Regions from separate parts of the Streptomyces sp. NPDC004284 genome, predicted to be linked through region 1. Evidence: riboswitches for the same ligand, from Rfam matches in the RefSeq annotation. Region 1 holds a riboswitch; each other region holds the start of a gene.
What was found. Region 1 has a riboswitch for cobalamin ahead of ACFYUS_RS19595 (cobalamin biosynthesis protein). Riboswitches for the same ligand answer to the same signal wherever they lie in the genome.
Positions count from the first base shown of each region.

Region 2: it holds a riboswitch for cobalamin, as region 1 does, so the genes downstream of both, ACFYUS_RS33360 (prenyltransferase/squalene oxidase repeat-containing protein) here and ACFYUS_RS19595 (cobalamin biosynthesis protein) in region 1, are expected to answer to the same signal.
Region 3: it holds a riboswitch for cobalamin, as region 1 does, so the genes downstream of both, ACFYUS_RS36505 (ABC transporter substrate-binding protein) here and ACFYUS_RS19595 (cobalamin biosynthesis protein) in region 1, are expected to answer to the same signal.
Region 4: it holds a riboswitch for cobalamin, as region 1 does, so the genes downstream of both, ACFYUS_RS02910 (ribonucleoside-diphosphate reductase subunit alpha) here and ACFYUS_RS19595 (cobalamin biosynthesis protein) in region 1, are expected to answer to the same signal.

Region 1 is NZ_JBIAMJ010000007.1:57,825-61,183, reverse strand. Features, by position in the region: gene ACFYUS_RS19600 (cobyric acid synthase) at 1-247, opposite strand, end outside; gene ACFYUS_RS19595 (cobalamin biosynthesis protein) at 244-1,218, opposite strand; cobalamin riboswitch at 1,250-1,393, opposite strand; gene ACFYUS_RS19590 (hypothetical protein) at 1,507-1,728, opposite strand; gene ACFYUS_RS19585 (anion permease) at 1,745-3,013, opposite strand.
Region 2 is NZ_JBIAMJ010000019.1:17,408-20,766, forward strand. Features, by position in the region: gene ACFYUS_RS33355 (SCO2322 family protein) at 1-521, opposite strand, end outside; gene ACFYUS_RS33360 (prenyltransferase/squalene oxidase repeat-containing protein) at 518-1,765, opposite strand; cobalamin riboswitch at 1,840-1,990, opposite strand; gene ACFYUS_RS33365 (protein kinase) at 2,139-3,359, shown strand, end outside.
Region 3 is NZ_JBIAMJ010000024.1:6,606-9,964, forward strand. Features, by position in the region: gene ACFYUS_RS36490 (TetR family transcriptional regulator) at 1-345, shown strand, start outside; gene ACFYUS_RS36495 (DJ-1/PfpI family protein) at 553-1,278, shown strand; gene ACFYUS_RS36500 (cold-shock protein) at 1,488-1,694, shown strand; cobalamin riboswitch at 1,791-1,916, shown strand; gene ACFYUS_RS36505 (ABC transporter substrate-binding protein) at 2,003-3,055, shown strand; gene ACFYUS_RS36510 (FecCD family ABC transporter permease) at 3,052-3,359, shown strand, end outside.
Region 4 is NZ_JBIAMJ010000001.1:622,505-625,863, forward strand. Features, by position in the region: gene ACFYUS_RS02910 (ribonucleoside-diphosphate reductase subunit alpha) at 1-2,094, opposite strand, end outside; cobalamin riboswitch at 2,227-2,370, opposite strand; gene ACFYUS_RS02915 (GNAT family N-acetyltransferase) at 2,413-2,913, opposite strand; gene mctP (monocarboxylate uptake permease MctP) at 3,001-3,359, opposite strand, start outside.

The DNA of each region.
Region 1 (3,359 bases):
CGGGCTTGAGCAGCACCGGGTTCATCAGGGCGGTCGGCTCGACCCGGGCCGCCTGCGCCTGCATGGCCTGCGCGCGGCCGATCTCGGCGCCCTCCCGGGTGACGAAGGAGTTCAGGGACATGTTCTGTCCCTTGAACGGCGCGACCTTGATCCCCTGCCGGACCAGCCAGCGGCAGATGCCGGCCGTGACGACGCTCTTGCCCGCGTCGGACGTGGTCCCGGCGACGAGCAGCCCCCCACCCCTCATGCGTTCCTCCGCTTCAGTGCGCTCGCGATCATGCGGCCGCCCACGCAGGCGGCCAGGGTCAGTGCGGTGACCCGGCGGGAGAGCCGGACCGCGCGGTCGATGTCGGCGACCTCGACGGGCCGCCCCTCCCCGTTGAGCACGGGCCGGTGCTCGACCCGCCCGGCGTACGAGAGGGTCCCCCCGAGCCGTACGCCGAGGGCGCCCGCGAAGGAGGCCTCGACGGGTCCCGCGTTGGGGCTCGGATGCTTGGCCGCGTCCTCGCGCCAGGCCCGTGCGGCCCCGCGCGGATCGCCGCCGGCGACGGTGGCGAGGACGGCGGTCAGCCGGGCCCCGGGCCAGCCGGCCAGGTCGTCGAGGCGGGCCGAGGCCCAGCCGTAGCGCCGGTGGCGGGGGGACTTGTGGCCGACCATCGCGTCGAGGGTGTTCACCGCGCGGAAGCCGACCAGGCCCGGCACGCCCGCGACCGCTCCCCAGAAGAGGGCGCCGACGACCGCGTCGGAGGTGTTCTCGGCGACGGACTCGACGACCGCGCGGGCCATCGCGGGGCCGTCGAGGGACTGCGGGTCGCGCCCGCACAGGTGCGGCAGCCGTTCCCGGGCCACCTCCAGGTCCCCGGCGGCGAGGGCGCCGCCGATCGCGCGGGCCTCGCGGCCCAGGGTCGTACCGCCGACGACGGCCCAGACCGAGGCGGCGGTGAGGGCGACGGAGGCCGCGCGGCTGCCCCGTACCGTACGGGCGGCGAGGGCGCCGGCCGCGACGGTGGCGCCGGCGCAGACGGCGGTGTGCAGGGCGCCCCAGCCGCGGTGGTCGTGCCACAGGGCCTTCTCGACCCGGCCCGCGGCCCGGCCGAAGGCGGCGACGGGATGGCCGCGGCGGGGGTCGCCGACGAGCAGATCGACGGCGAGACCGGCGGCCGCGCCGTACGCGAAGACACCGGTGGTTCTGGACGGGGTGGGGCTGCGGCCGGGCATGGCGCTGTGTCCTCACTCAGGGTCCGCGCCCTGGATCGACGTGACCGGCGGCGAGAGTTCCTGACTCCCGGACCCCTCGGGATCCGGTCACAGTGGCGGGACCGCGCCGGAATCGCACCGGACTTCCTCTCCTGCCGCCGTATGGCCCCGGCAGTCCACCACGGCCCGAGAACAGCCGTCAACTCACCCTTGACCTGCATCGCGTCACTGTGCGAAGCACCACAAACACGACGGCCGGGCGGCCCGCACACGAGGTGCGGACCGCCCGGCCGGGGGTACCGGGGACCGTCAGGCGACGATCAGGTAGATGCCGTACGCCACGGCCGCCAGGCACAGGGCGAAGCAGGCGTAGGCGCCGGTGCGGGCCAGGGCGGCGGAGCCTCCCTGGGCGGCGGCCTGCTCCTGCTTGGAGAGGCCGACGACACCGAGGGTGAAGAGGCCCACGAGGGCGACGGTCGTCACGAGGCTGACTCCGAAGACGGAGCCGAGGGCTGCCCAGTCGATCTTCATGCTTGGTTCCAGTTCCTTAGACCGCGGCGGTGGCCGGGGGAGCGGCCGGGTCCGTGGGGACCGGCGCGGGGATGGTGGTCTTCAGGTCCTCGTCCGCGACGGCGGCGACGGAACCGGCCGGCGGCGGGGTGACGGCCGCGATCGCGGTGGTCACGACACCCGCGGGCTCGGCGTCGCCGTCGATGTCGTCGTCCGTGACGTTGTGCCGGTCGACCGGCTTGCGGCGGGACAGCGACCAGATGACGCCCGAGCCGGCGACGAGGAGGACCGCGACGGCGACGATGCCCCAGGTGCCCTGCTTGGTGAGGAACTCGGCACCGGCGCCGACCACGGCGGCGGCGGGCAGCGTCAGGCCCCAGGCGACGAACATCCGGGTCGCGGTCGACCAGCGGACGACACCGCCCTTGCGGCCGAGACCGGCGCCCATCACGGCACCCGAGCAGGACTGGGTGGTGGAGAGGGAGAAGCCGAGGTGCGAGGAGGCGAGGATGACCGTGGCGGCACTGGTCTGGGCGGCGAAGCCCTGCTGCGGCCGGAGGTCGGTGAGGCCCTTGCCCATGGTGCGGATGATGCGCCAGCCGCCGAGGTAGGTGCCGAGCGCGATCGCCATGCCGGCGGAGACGATGACCCACAGGGGCGGGTTCGAGCCGGGGGCGACGACACCCTGGGTGACCAGGGCGAGGGTGATGATGCCCATCGTCTTCTGGGCGTCGTTGGTGCCGTGGGCGAGGGAGACGAGACCGGCGGAGGCGATCTGGCCGGCCCGGTAGCCCTTGGCGGTGTGCTTCTCGTCGGTCTTCGCGCCGATCTTGTACGTCAGCCGGGTGGCGAGCGTCGCGGCGAGACCCGCGACGATCGGGGCGGCGACGGCCGGGATGAGGACCTTGGTGACGATGGTCGGGGCGTTCACGGCGGACCAGCCGGCCGACATGACCGCGGCGCCGATGAGGCCGCCGAAGAGGGCGTGGGACGAGCTGGACGGCAGTCCGAGCAGCCAGGTCAGCAGGTTCCACAGGATGGCGCCCACGAGCGCCGCGAAGATCACTTCTGTGCGAATGCCCTCTTCGTTGATGATCCCGCCGGAGATCGTCTTGGCGACCTCCACGGACAGGAAGGCGCCGACGAGGTTCAGCACGGCGGACATGGCCACCGCCGTCTTGGGCTTGAGAGCACCGGTCGAGATGGTCGTGGCCATCGCGTTGGCGGTGTCGTGGAAACCGTTCGTGAAATCGAACACGAGAGCTGTCACGACCACAATGGCGAGCAGCAGCGTGATGTGTTCCATTTACCCAGGCAATCGTTTGACGTCAGTGGCTCGTCGAACGTAGGCAACCTGGGTGAACGGAAGATGAACTGGGGCGGGCGACGTGGTGTCCCTAACCGGTGTCAAGAGATTCCGCTTAGCCCTCCGGCGTGACCGGTGTCCACGATGCGGTCACCCCGGAACCACGGGTAATCCCGCTCCTCGCCGGGCCCGTGCGACCCACCCCGTCTCCTCCCCGTCCGCCCGGTTCCGCTCCCTGGACAGGACCATCCGACCGGGGGACCCCCTCGACGAGACTCATGTCACTCCCCGGGGCGAACCCTCCGGTTCCCCCCCCGCCCGGGTCCGTCCGGTGGCAGGCCCGGGC
Region 2 (3,359 bases), on a different contig from region 1:
GCCGTCGCCCCCACCTCCACCTGCTCGCCACAGCCCCGCGCCGGGTAGCCCGCGATCCCGCACAGCATGGCCACGCTGTCGTACCGCAGCGGCTTCGCCACCACGGCCAGCGCCTCCGCGGCCGTCGCGTCCTCGCGGACCTCCGCGCAGCCGGCCTCGACCGGCTTCTTCGGCGAGGTCTCCCCGGACGGCGCGTCGGTGGGGCCGCCGAAGTCGACGACGACCGCGATCCGCTTGGTGCCGTCCTTCTTCTCCACGCCCCCGCAGATCCCCGAGAAGTCGGGGGCGACGGAGGGGCGGGAGGTGTCGTCCGTGCCGTTGCTGACCGCGAAGCGGAAGCCGATCGCGTCGCCGTCGGCGGGCCGGGCGCTCGCCGGGCCCAGCGTGGCGTACGTCCAGGGCTTGCCGCCGTCGCTCTCCCAGAACGACCAGTAGCGGTAGCCGGCCGCCTGCGCCGGGGCCGCCGCGGCCAAGGCCAGGAGCGCTCCCGCCGCGGCGCCCGCGATCCGCGCGCGGCTCACTTCTTGCGGCCGCTGATGAGGAAGCCGATGCCGACGCCGACGACCGTGCCGATGCCGATGATCCACCAGACGTCGAAGCCGGACTCGTCGTCGCTGGTGGAGGCGGCGGAGGTGTCCGGGGCCTTGGGCGCGGGGCCGGTGGCGTTGAGCTGCTCGACGAGGTCCGCCGTGCCGAACTCGCGCGGGTCGGTCTCCGTCGCGCGGGCCGCCAGGATCAGCTGCGCGTAGGCGGCCGGGCCGTTCTCCTTCGCCCAGGCGGTGGAGTTCTTCTCCAGCCACGCGAGCGCCGGCTCGGCCTCCTTCGTGGCACCGGCGGCGGCGAGCGCGACCACGGCGTCGGCGGTGTTGCCGATGTCGGGCTGCTCGGTGGTGTCGGTGGCGCCCGGCATCGGCGGCAGGGTGAGGTGCCCGGTCTTCGCGAGGGCCTTCGCCAGGTAGGAGGCGCCGTTCAGCGCGGCCCGCTCGACGGTCGGCTTCGACAGGTCGTGGCAGACGGGCGGCTGCTGGGGGGAGGCCTTGGTGGCGACGATGCTCTTGCCGAGCGCGGCGAGGGTGGACGCGGCGGTGGCGTCGGCGTTGGCGAGGAGCTTGCCGGTCTTGTCCGGCTGGTACGCGAACGCCCCGGCGCCGTCCTTGTCGGAGCAGGGCAGGGCGAAGGAGAGGAGCGCGTCGTACGGGGTGCGGCCCTCGGCGGAGGTGAACGAAGCGGGCCGCACGCCGATCGCGGCGAGCGCGCCGACGACGACCGAGGTGGAGTTGGCGTCGCTCGCGCCGCCGGCGCCGTAGCCCCAGCCGCCGTCCTTGTTCTGCACGGTCCGCAGCCAGTCGGAGCCGGACTTGACGGCCTTGTCGATCTTCTCCGGGGCGGCGGCCTGGCCGCGCACGGCGCGCAGCGCCTGGACGGCGACGGCGGTGGCGTTGGTGTCCCGCATCGTCCTGGGGTCGCAGGGCTTCGTCACGTCCGCGCGGTACGAGGCGAACGAGCCGTCGGCGCACTGCTGGCCGAGCAGCCAGTCCACGGCCCGGTCGGCGGGCTGGTAACCGGTGGCGCGCTGGGCGAGGAAGGCGAGCGACTGGCGCCAGACACCGTCGTACGTCGGGTCCTTCGTGCCGTACAGGCCGGTCCCGGAGGCACCGGCGGAGGCGGACGGGGAGGGCGCGGCGACGGCCGGAACGGCTGCTGCGGTGCCGAGCGCGGCTGCGGCGGCGGCGAGCGCGGCGGCGCCGCGGCGGACGGTGTTCATGGGGCCCTCTCCTGCGGCCGGGCACCGGCACGCCTCGGGGGCACCAGGCTCCGGCTCCGTATTCCTCGACGGTGCCGGCGGTCATGTCCCGGGCGGGGCATTCCGACTCACCGACCTCCGGAATCTCCGGGGGGAGACGGTTCACGGCTGCGGGTCAGTGCCGGATTTCCACCGGCTTCCCCCCGTACGGGCATGATGACGACGCGCCCACTCTACCGGCCCGTACGCCCGCCGCCCCGGGGGTGGGAGGCGCCTCACACCGGGGCGGGAGCGGGTTCGCCGAGGCGCTGCCGGGGAGCGGACCGCTGTGCCATGCTGGCGCCGCCACGACAACATGCCGACGGCGTCTTCACGGGGGTGCGGAATGCGGGCGTTGACCGAGAGCGACCCGCGGGGGATCGGTCCCTACCGGCTCCTCTACCGGCTGGGCGAGGGCGGCATGGGCCGCGTCTACCTGGGCCGCTCGCGGGGTGGCCGCACGGTCGCGCTCAAGGTGGTGCACGGCGCGCTCGCCGGTGACCCGGGCTTTCGCACGCGCTTCGCCCGGGAGGTGCGGGCCGCCCAGTCGTTGCGCGGCGCCGGCACGGTCCCGGTCCTCGACGCCGACCCGGACGCGGAGGTGCCCTGGCTGGCCACCGCGTACGTGCCGGGCCCCGCGCTCTCCGAGGCGGTCCTGGCGCACGGACCGCTCCCCGAACCGGCCCTCTGGCGGCTGCTCTCCGGCCTCGCGCACGCCCTCGACGGCGTGCACCGGGCGGGGCTCGTGCACCGGGACGTCAAACCGTCCAACGTGCTGCTCTCGCTGTCCGGCCCCCTGCTCATCGACTTCGGCATCGCACGCTCCGCCGACGAGACGGCCCTGACGGGGACGGGCCTGGTCGTCGGATCGCCCGGTTTCATGTCGCCGGAGCAGGCGGAGGGGCGGACGGTCGGGCCCGACGCGGACCTCTTCTCGCTCGGCGCGGTGCTCGCGTTCGCGGCGACCGGCCGCGGGCCCTTCGGCGGCGGTTCGGTGGCGGAGCTTCTGTACCGGCTCGTCCACCACGAGCCCGACCTCGCCGGGGTCGACGGGCCGTTCGCGGAGCTCGTACGGCGCTGTCTGTCCAAGCGGCCGGACGACCGCCCACCGGTGACCGAGCTCGCCGCGCTCGCGGACCCCCACCGGGAGGAGTCGGGGAGCTGGCTCCCGGCGCCCGTGGTCGCGGCCATCGCGCAGAAGGCGGAGGAACTGCTCAACGCGGAGGCGGAGTTCGAGCCGGAGCCGGAGCGGGAGCCTGCGGCGGGGCTTTCGGTGGACCGGGACCGGGAGCGGGAGCGGGACCGGGAGCCTGAGCCGGGGCTTTCCGAGGCTCCGGAGCGGGGGCCGGAGCCCGATCCCGATCCCGATCCGGAGCCCCGGCCGGTCGCGCCGGACGCCGCCGCCGAACCGGGGCCGGCCGCCGCCACCGTCGCCCGGCCGCGTACCGGGCCGCCCCGGACGGCCGTCCTGCCCGCCCAGGCTCTCGCGCCGGAGCCCGCGCCGACGCCCGTCCGGGCGCGCGCCGCGCGGCCCTCCGCGCCGACACCCGCCCGGGCTCCCGCGCCGACACCCGCC
Region 3 (3,359 bases), on a different contig from region 1:
CAGTTGGAGGCGGCGGCCGCGGCGGGCGTCGGCTACACGCTCCAGCAGGCCGTGGACAACCCCCTCATCAAGGGCGTCCTGCTCGCGGCGCGCGGCGGCGAGGACGATCTCCTCGCCTACCTCACCACCCGCGCGGAACCGGTCTTCGGCACGGCGATGGCGATGCTCGACGCGTACGCGACCGAGGCCTGGCCCGACGTCGACGAGGAGTCCCGCGGCCTCGCCGTCGAGACGATCGTGCGGCTCACCGTCAGCCACATCGTCCAGCCGGTGGGCCCGCCGGAGGAGTCGGCGCGGCGCATCGCCAGGATCACGGCGCGGATCGCGTACCCGGGCGGGGCCTGAGGCGGAGCCTCGCGGGAGCGGGAGCGGGAGCGGGAGCAGGAGCAGGAGCCGACGCCGGCGCGGGAGCCGGCGCGGATCGCGTACCCCGGCGGGGTCTGACCCGGCCGGGCGCGGAGCCCGGAGGGGGCGGGGAACCGGGAAGCGGCGGCGGCCGACTGCCTCGGCGTGACAGAACCGTCGGGCCCTTCCACCCCCTGGGGGAGAACCATGAACCGCCGCAACCTGCTCCGCGCCACCACCGCCCTCGGCGCCACGGGCGCCCTCGCGGGCGTCACGGGAACCGGTGCCACCGCCGCCGGCGCGTCCGCGCGCCGCCCGCTCCGGGTGCACCTCGTCCTCTTCGACGGCGTCGAGGAGCTCGACTTCGCAGCCCCCTACGAGGTGCTCTCCGCCTCGGGGTTCTTCTCCGAGCGTCCGGTGGACGTCCGGTACGTCTCCGTCGACGGACCCGGCACCGTCACCGCCGCCTTCGGCACGGAGGTCCGTGTCGACCACCCCTGGGCCCCGCGCGAGGCCGACCTCCTCGTCGTGCCGGGCGGCGGCTACGCGCGCCGGGACAGCCCCGGCGTCTGGGCCGAGATCGACCGGGGCACCCTGCCCCGCGCCCTCGCGGCGGCGGCCCGGCCGGGGCTCACCGTCAGCGCCCTGTGCACCGGCGTCATGCTGCTCTCCGCCGCCGGACTCACCCGGGGCCGCCCCTGCACCACCCACCACAAGGCCCGGCCGGACCTGGAGCGGCAGGGCGGTGTCCTGAAGGGGGCGCGCGTGGTGGACGACGGCGACCTGGTGACCGCCGGCGGCGTCACCTCGGGCCTGGAGCTCGCCCTCTGGCTGGTCCGCCGGGAGCTCGGCCCCGAAGCGGCGAACGGCCTGGAGGCCATGCTGGAGTACGAGGCCCGCGGCACGGTCTGGGTCCGGCCGGACGCGCGCTGACGAAAGGGGTGAGGCCCGCTGCCGGAAACGGGGGATCTTCGGCAACGGACCTCTGTTGAATATTGTACTAGATCATCGGGGGTGGTGCGCCCGGCCCGCGGCGGTGGCGAAGGGTGGCCGTGCGGGGTACACCTCCCCTGAGGCGCGGACACGGCCACCCGGGGCCGGACACGCCCGACCGCGTCGCCGATGACGACGAGGAGGTCGCCGTGGAAGGCAGAAGCAAAGGGATCGTGCGGTCCTTCAACCGTCTCGGCGGGTACGGCTTCGTCGTCCCCCTGGGCTCCGAGGAGCAGGTGTACTTCCGCGCCGAGGACATCGAGAACGAGAGGCGGACGGTCTCCGAGGGGCAGCAGGTCTCCTTCGTCCTGGTCCTCGGCGACGGCCGCTTCGAGGCCAGGGAGCTGCGCGCCTGACACCGGCCGGGCCCCGGAGCGCGGTCGCCGCCCGGTGGTACTGTGCCGAGGCCAGTCGCACCTTTGTACGCACCTGAACGGGTACGTGCACGGGTCAGGGAATCCGGTGGAAGACCGGAACTGACGCGCAGCGGTGAGGGCGACGGGCGGAGCATCGGCCACTGGGCGGCACGACGGGCCCGGGAAGGCGCTCCGTCCGGCCGACCCCGAGTCCGAAGACCTGCTGGCGGCCCCGGCGGCACGCTGCCGTCCGGGGAGGACCGTACGACAGGCTCCGCGTATGAGCCGTGGCCGCAGAGGAAGTTCCCGTGCCGCTCGCACACCCCGTCCGCTCCGCCGTGCTCGCCCTGGCCGGCGTCCTGCTCCTCACCGCGACGGTGACCGGCTGCGGCGGAGGGTCCTCCGCACCGTCCGGGAAGAGCGCCCCTCAGCACGGCCATCCCGTCACCCTCGACGACAACTGCGGACGGCCGGTCCGCGTCGACCGCGCCCCGCGCCGGGCCGTCGCCCTCGACCAGGGGGCGGCGGAGATCATGCTCTCCCTCGGCCTCGCCGACCGCATGGTGGGCACCGCGACCTGGACGGACCCGGTGCTCGAGGGGCTGGAGAAGGAGAACGCGAAGGTGCCGCGCCTGGCCGACCGCTACCCCTCCTTCGAGAAGGTCCTCGACACCGAACCCGACTTCGCGGCCGCCTCGTTCGGGTACACCCTCGGCAAGGGCGGGGTGGCGCCCCGCGAGCGCTTCGAGCAGCTCGGCGTCCCCACGTACCTCTCGCCCACCGACTGCGTCGGCAAGGACAACAGCGGCGACGGCGACGGAGTCCGCACCCGCCCCCTCACCATGGAGACCGTCTACGGCGAGATCCGCGACCTGGCCCGGGTGTTCGCGGTCCCCGAGCGCGGCGAGAAGCTCGTGGCCGGGCTCAAGGCGCGGGTGGCGAAGGCCACGGCGGCGGCCGACTTCACCGACGCCACCGTCCTCTACTGGTACTCGGACTCCAAGTCGCCCTACATGGCGGGCTGTTGCGGAGCGCCCGGGATCGTCACGAACGCGCTCGGGGCGAAGAACGTCTTCGACGACACCCGCGAGGAGTGGCCCCAGATCAACTGGGAGACCGTCGCGGACCGCGACCCCGACGTCCTCGTGCTCGGCGACCTGACCCGCCGCGCGCAGTCCGCCGAGAGCGCCGCCAAGAAGATCGAGTTCCTGGAGTCCGACCCCGTCACCCGGAACATGGCGGCGGTGAAGCACAAGCGGTACGTCCTGCTCAGCGGCCAGGCGCTCAACCCCGGCCTCCGCACCGTCGAGGGCATCGAGAAGGTGGCGGCCGCGCTCCGCTCGTACGGTCTCGCGAAGTGAGCACCACCCGGCAAGGGGCCGCGTCCGCCACGGTGTTCCTGTGGGCGGCGGCCGGACTCGCGCTGCTCGGGCTGTCCGTGGCCGTGGCCGTCACCATCGGCCCGGCGGACATCGGCGTCGGCGAGGCCGGGTCCGTGATCGCCGCCCACCTCGGCGGCGGCGCCTCGGAGCTCTCGCCGATCCGCGACGGGATCGTCTGGGACCTGCGGCTGCCCCGTACCCTCCTCGCCGCCGTCTGCGGCGCCGGACTCGCCGTCTGCGGGGCGGTGATGCAGTCGCTCCTGCGCAATCCGCTCGCCGACCC
Region 4 (3,359 bases), on a different contig from region 1:
CGCCGCCATGTCGATCAGGCCGCGCTGCGGGATCTCCCAGGCCGTGCGGTACAGCTCGCGGACCTCGGCCGGGACCCAGGTGAAGCCGGCGACCGAGCCGTTGGAGTCGCGCAGCGCCTCGCGGGTCTGCGCGTCCCACACGCCGAGCTTCTTGAGCTCGTCGACGAGGTACGAGTTGACCTGGAGGAACTCGCCGGAGAGCGTCTCGCGCTTGAACAGGTTGGAGACCTGCGGCTCGATGCACTCGTAGACGCCCGCGATCGAGGCGATCGTCGCGGTCGGGGCGATGGCGAGGAGGAGGCTGTTGCGCATGCCGGTCGACGCGATGCGCTCGCGCAGGGCCGTCCAGCGCTCCGGCCAGTTGAGCTCCACGTCGTAGTGGTCGGGGTGCAGGACGCCGCGGGCGGTGCGGGTCTTGTCCCAGGCCGGGAGCGGACCGCTGCGCTCGGCGAGGTCGGCGGAGGCCTCGTACGCCGCGAGCATGATCCGCTCGGCGATCTTCGTCGACAGGGCGCGCGCCTCGGCCGAGTCGAACGGCAGCTTCAGCTGGAAGAAGACGTCCTGGAGGCCCATCGCGCCCAGGCCGACCGGACGCCACTTGGCGTTGGAGCGGCCCGCCTGCTCGGTCGGGTAGAAGTTGATGTCGACGACCCGGTCGAGGAAGGTGACGGCCGTGCGGACGGTCTCGTCCAGGCGCGCCCAGTCGATGTCGCCGCCGGTCACGAAGGCGCCGAGGTTCACCGAACCCAGGTTGCAGACGGCCGTCTCGCCGTCGTTGGTGACCTCGATGATCTCGGTGCAGAGGTTCGAGGAGTGGACGACCGTGCCCGGCTCGGCCGTCTGGTTGGCCGTGCGGTTCGAGGCGTCCTTGAACGTCATCCAGCCGTTGCCGGTCTGCGCGAGGGTGCGCATCATCCGGCCGTACAGGTCGCGGGCCGGCATCGTCTTGCGGGCCAGACCGGCGGCCTCGGCCTTGAGGTAGGCGGCGTCGAACTCCTCGCCGTACAGGTCGACGAGCTCGGGCACGTCCGCCGGGGAGAACAGCGACCACTCGGCGTCGGCGTTGACGCGGCGCATGAACTCGTCCGGGATCCAGTGCGCCAGGTTCAGGTTGTGCGTACGGCGCTGGTCCTCGCCCGTGTTGTCGCGGAGCTCCAGGAACTCCTCGATGTCCGCGTGCCAGGTCTCCAGGTAGACGGCGGCGGCGCCCTTGCGGCGGCCGCCCTGGTTCACGGCGGCGACGGAGGCGTCGAGGGTCTTCAGGAACGGCACGATGCCGTTGGAGTGCCCGTTGGTGCCGCGGATCAGCGAACCGCGGGCGCGGATGCGGGAGTACGACAGGCCGATGCCGCCCGCGTGCTTCGAGAGGCGCGCGACCTGGTGGTAGCGGTCGTAGATGGAGTCCAGCTCGTCCTGCGGGGAGTCCAGGAGGTAGCAGGAGGACATCTGCGGGTGGCGGGTGCCGGAGTTGAAGAGCGTGGGGGAGGACGGCAGGTAGTCCAGACGGCTCATCAGGCCGTACAGGGCGGCGACTTCGTCCAGCGCGCGGGCGCTGTCGTCCTCGGCGAGGCCGCAGGCGACGCGCAGCATGAAGTGCTGCGGGGTCTCGACCACCTTGCGGGTGATCGGGTGGCGCAGCAGGTAGCGCGAGTAGAGGGTGCGCAGGCCGAAGTAGCCGAAGCGGTCGTCGCCGGCCTGGTCGATCGTGGCGTCGAGCCGGGCCGCGTGCGCCGCGACGAGCTCGGCGGTGCGGTCGGCGATGAGGCCCTCGCGGTGACCGACGGCGACGGAGGCCGAGAAGGAGACGGCGCCCTGGCCGGCGGCCTCGTCGGCGATGGTGATGGTCAGGAGCCGGGCGGCGAGCCGGGAGTACGCGGGGTCCTCGGCGATCAGGCCGGCGGCCGCCTCGGTGGCCAGCTCGCGCAGCTCCGCCTCGTCCGACGTGGCGCTGCGGCCGCGCAGCGCGGCGGCGGCGACCTTGCCGGGGTCGGTGTCCGGGAGGTCGGCGGTGAGATCGGTCAGGGTCCGCAGGAGTACGGTCCCGGGGCCGTCGGTCTCGATCGCTGCGGCCGGATCGGCGGGCGCGATGGTCACGTGGGGGCTCTCCCTCGCTCGGCTCGGGGCCAGGGCGGGGGGAGGCGGGCAGGCGGGCACCCGTACGCGCGGGCGCGCCGCGTCCACCGGCCCACTCCGCGAGGCCCGGACGTCTGTGACACCCGGAACGGACGGACCGGGCGCGCTGCCGGCAGGTCCTCGGACTCGCTCCGTACGAAGCACGAAACCGCACGAAGCACACCGTTGCGGGACAGTTCCGGATTCGCGCCGGATTTCCCTGCGTCGACAGCGAGGACGAGCATACATGTGGGGGGCGCCGCTCGTGGCACCCCCCACATGTTGTGTCGGTCCCGGGAGTTACAACTCCAGGGCGTACGTGCGCAGCGAGTGATCGGAGATCGGCTCCCAGTCCCGTTCGGGGGTGCGGACGAAGCCGAGCCGCTCGTAGATCCGGTGCGCGGAGACCATCAGATCGGCCGTGGAGAGCACCAGGCGCGCGCAGCCGGGGAGGGCCCGCGCCCGGTCCACGCAGGCGCGTACGAGGGCCTCTCCGACGCCCCTGCCGCGGGCCGCCGGCGCGACCACGAGCATCCGGAACTCGGCCTCGCCGGGGACGGCGATGTCCGCCCAGGGGGTGCCGCCGGGGGCGAAGGTGACCCCGCCGACGATCCCGCCGTCGGCGTCGACGGCGACGAGCACCTCGCTCTCGCGCGCCCGCCGGGCCGTGTCGCGGAGCACGTCCAGGTAGAAGTCGTCCTCGCCGTGCAGCAGCAGCCCGTCATTCAGATAGGTGAACCCGGTGAGGTCGCCGAGCTCCTCGTACTCCTCGGGCCGTACCGCCCTGATCGTGAAGTCCATGCCCGCCAGTCTGCCGCGCCCGGCCGTGCGGAGGGGCCCGGGTTTCTCCTGGTGAGATCCCGGGCCCCTCCTCGACGTGTCCGTGGGTCAGTGCGCTCCGGCGCCGACCTTCGGGAGGTCGCGGACGCCGGCGTCGCCCGCGTCCGCCGTGTAGTCCTCGGGGGAGGTCTCGTCGACGCCCTCGGGGGCCTTGACGGCCTTGAGGACGAAGGTCAGGACGACCGTGACGAGGACGTTGAGCGCGAAGGAGGTGAGGCCGATGTAGCCGATCTCACCGATGCCGGGGATCTCGGCGGCCGAACCGCCGAAGTGCTTCTGGGCCGGGTTGGTCGGGCTGGCGACGCCGTACGCGGTGACCGTGCCGTACACCATGCCGACGGCCCAGCCGGCGAGCAGCGCCCAGCGGTGGAACCAGCGGGTGAACAGGCCGCCGACGAGCGCCGGGA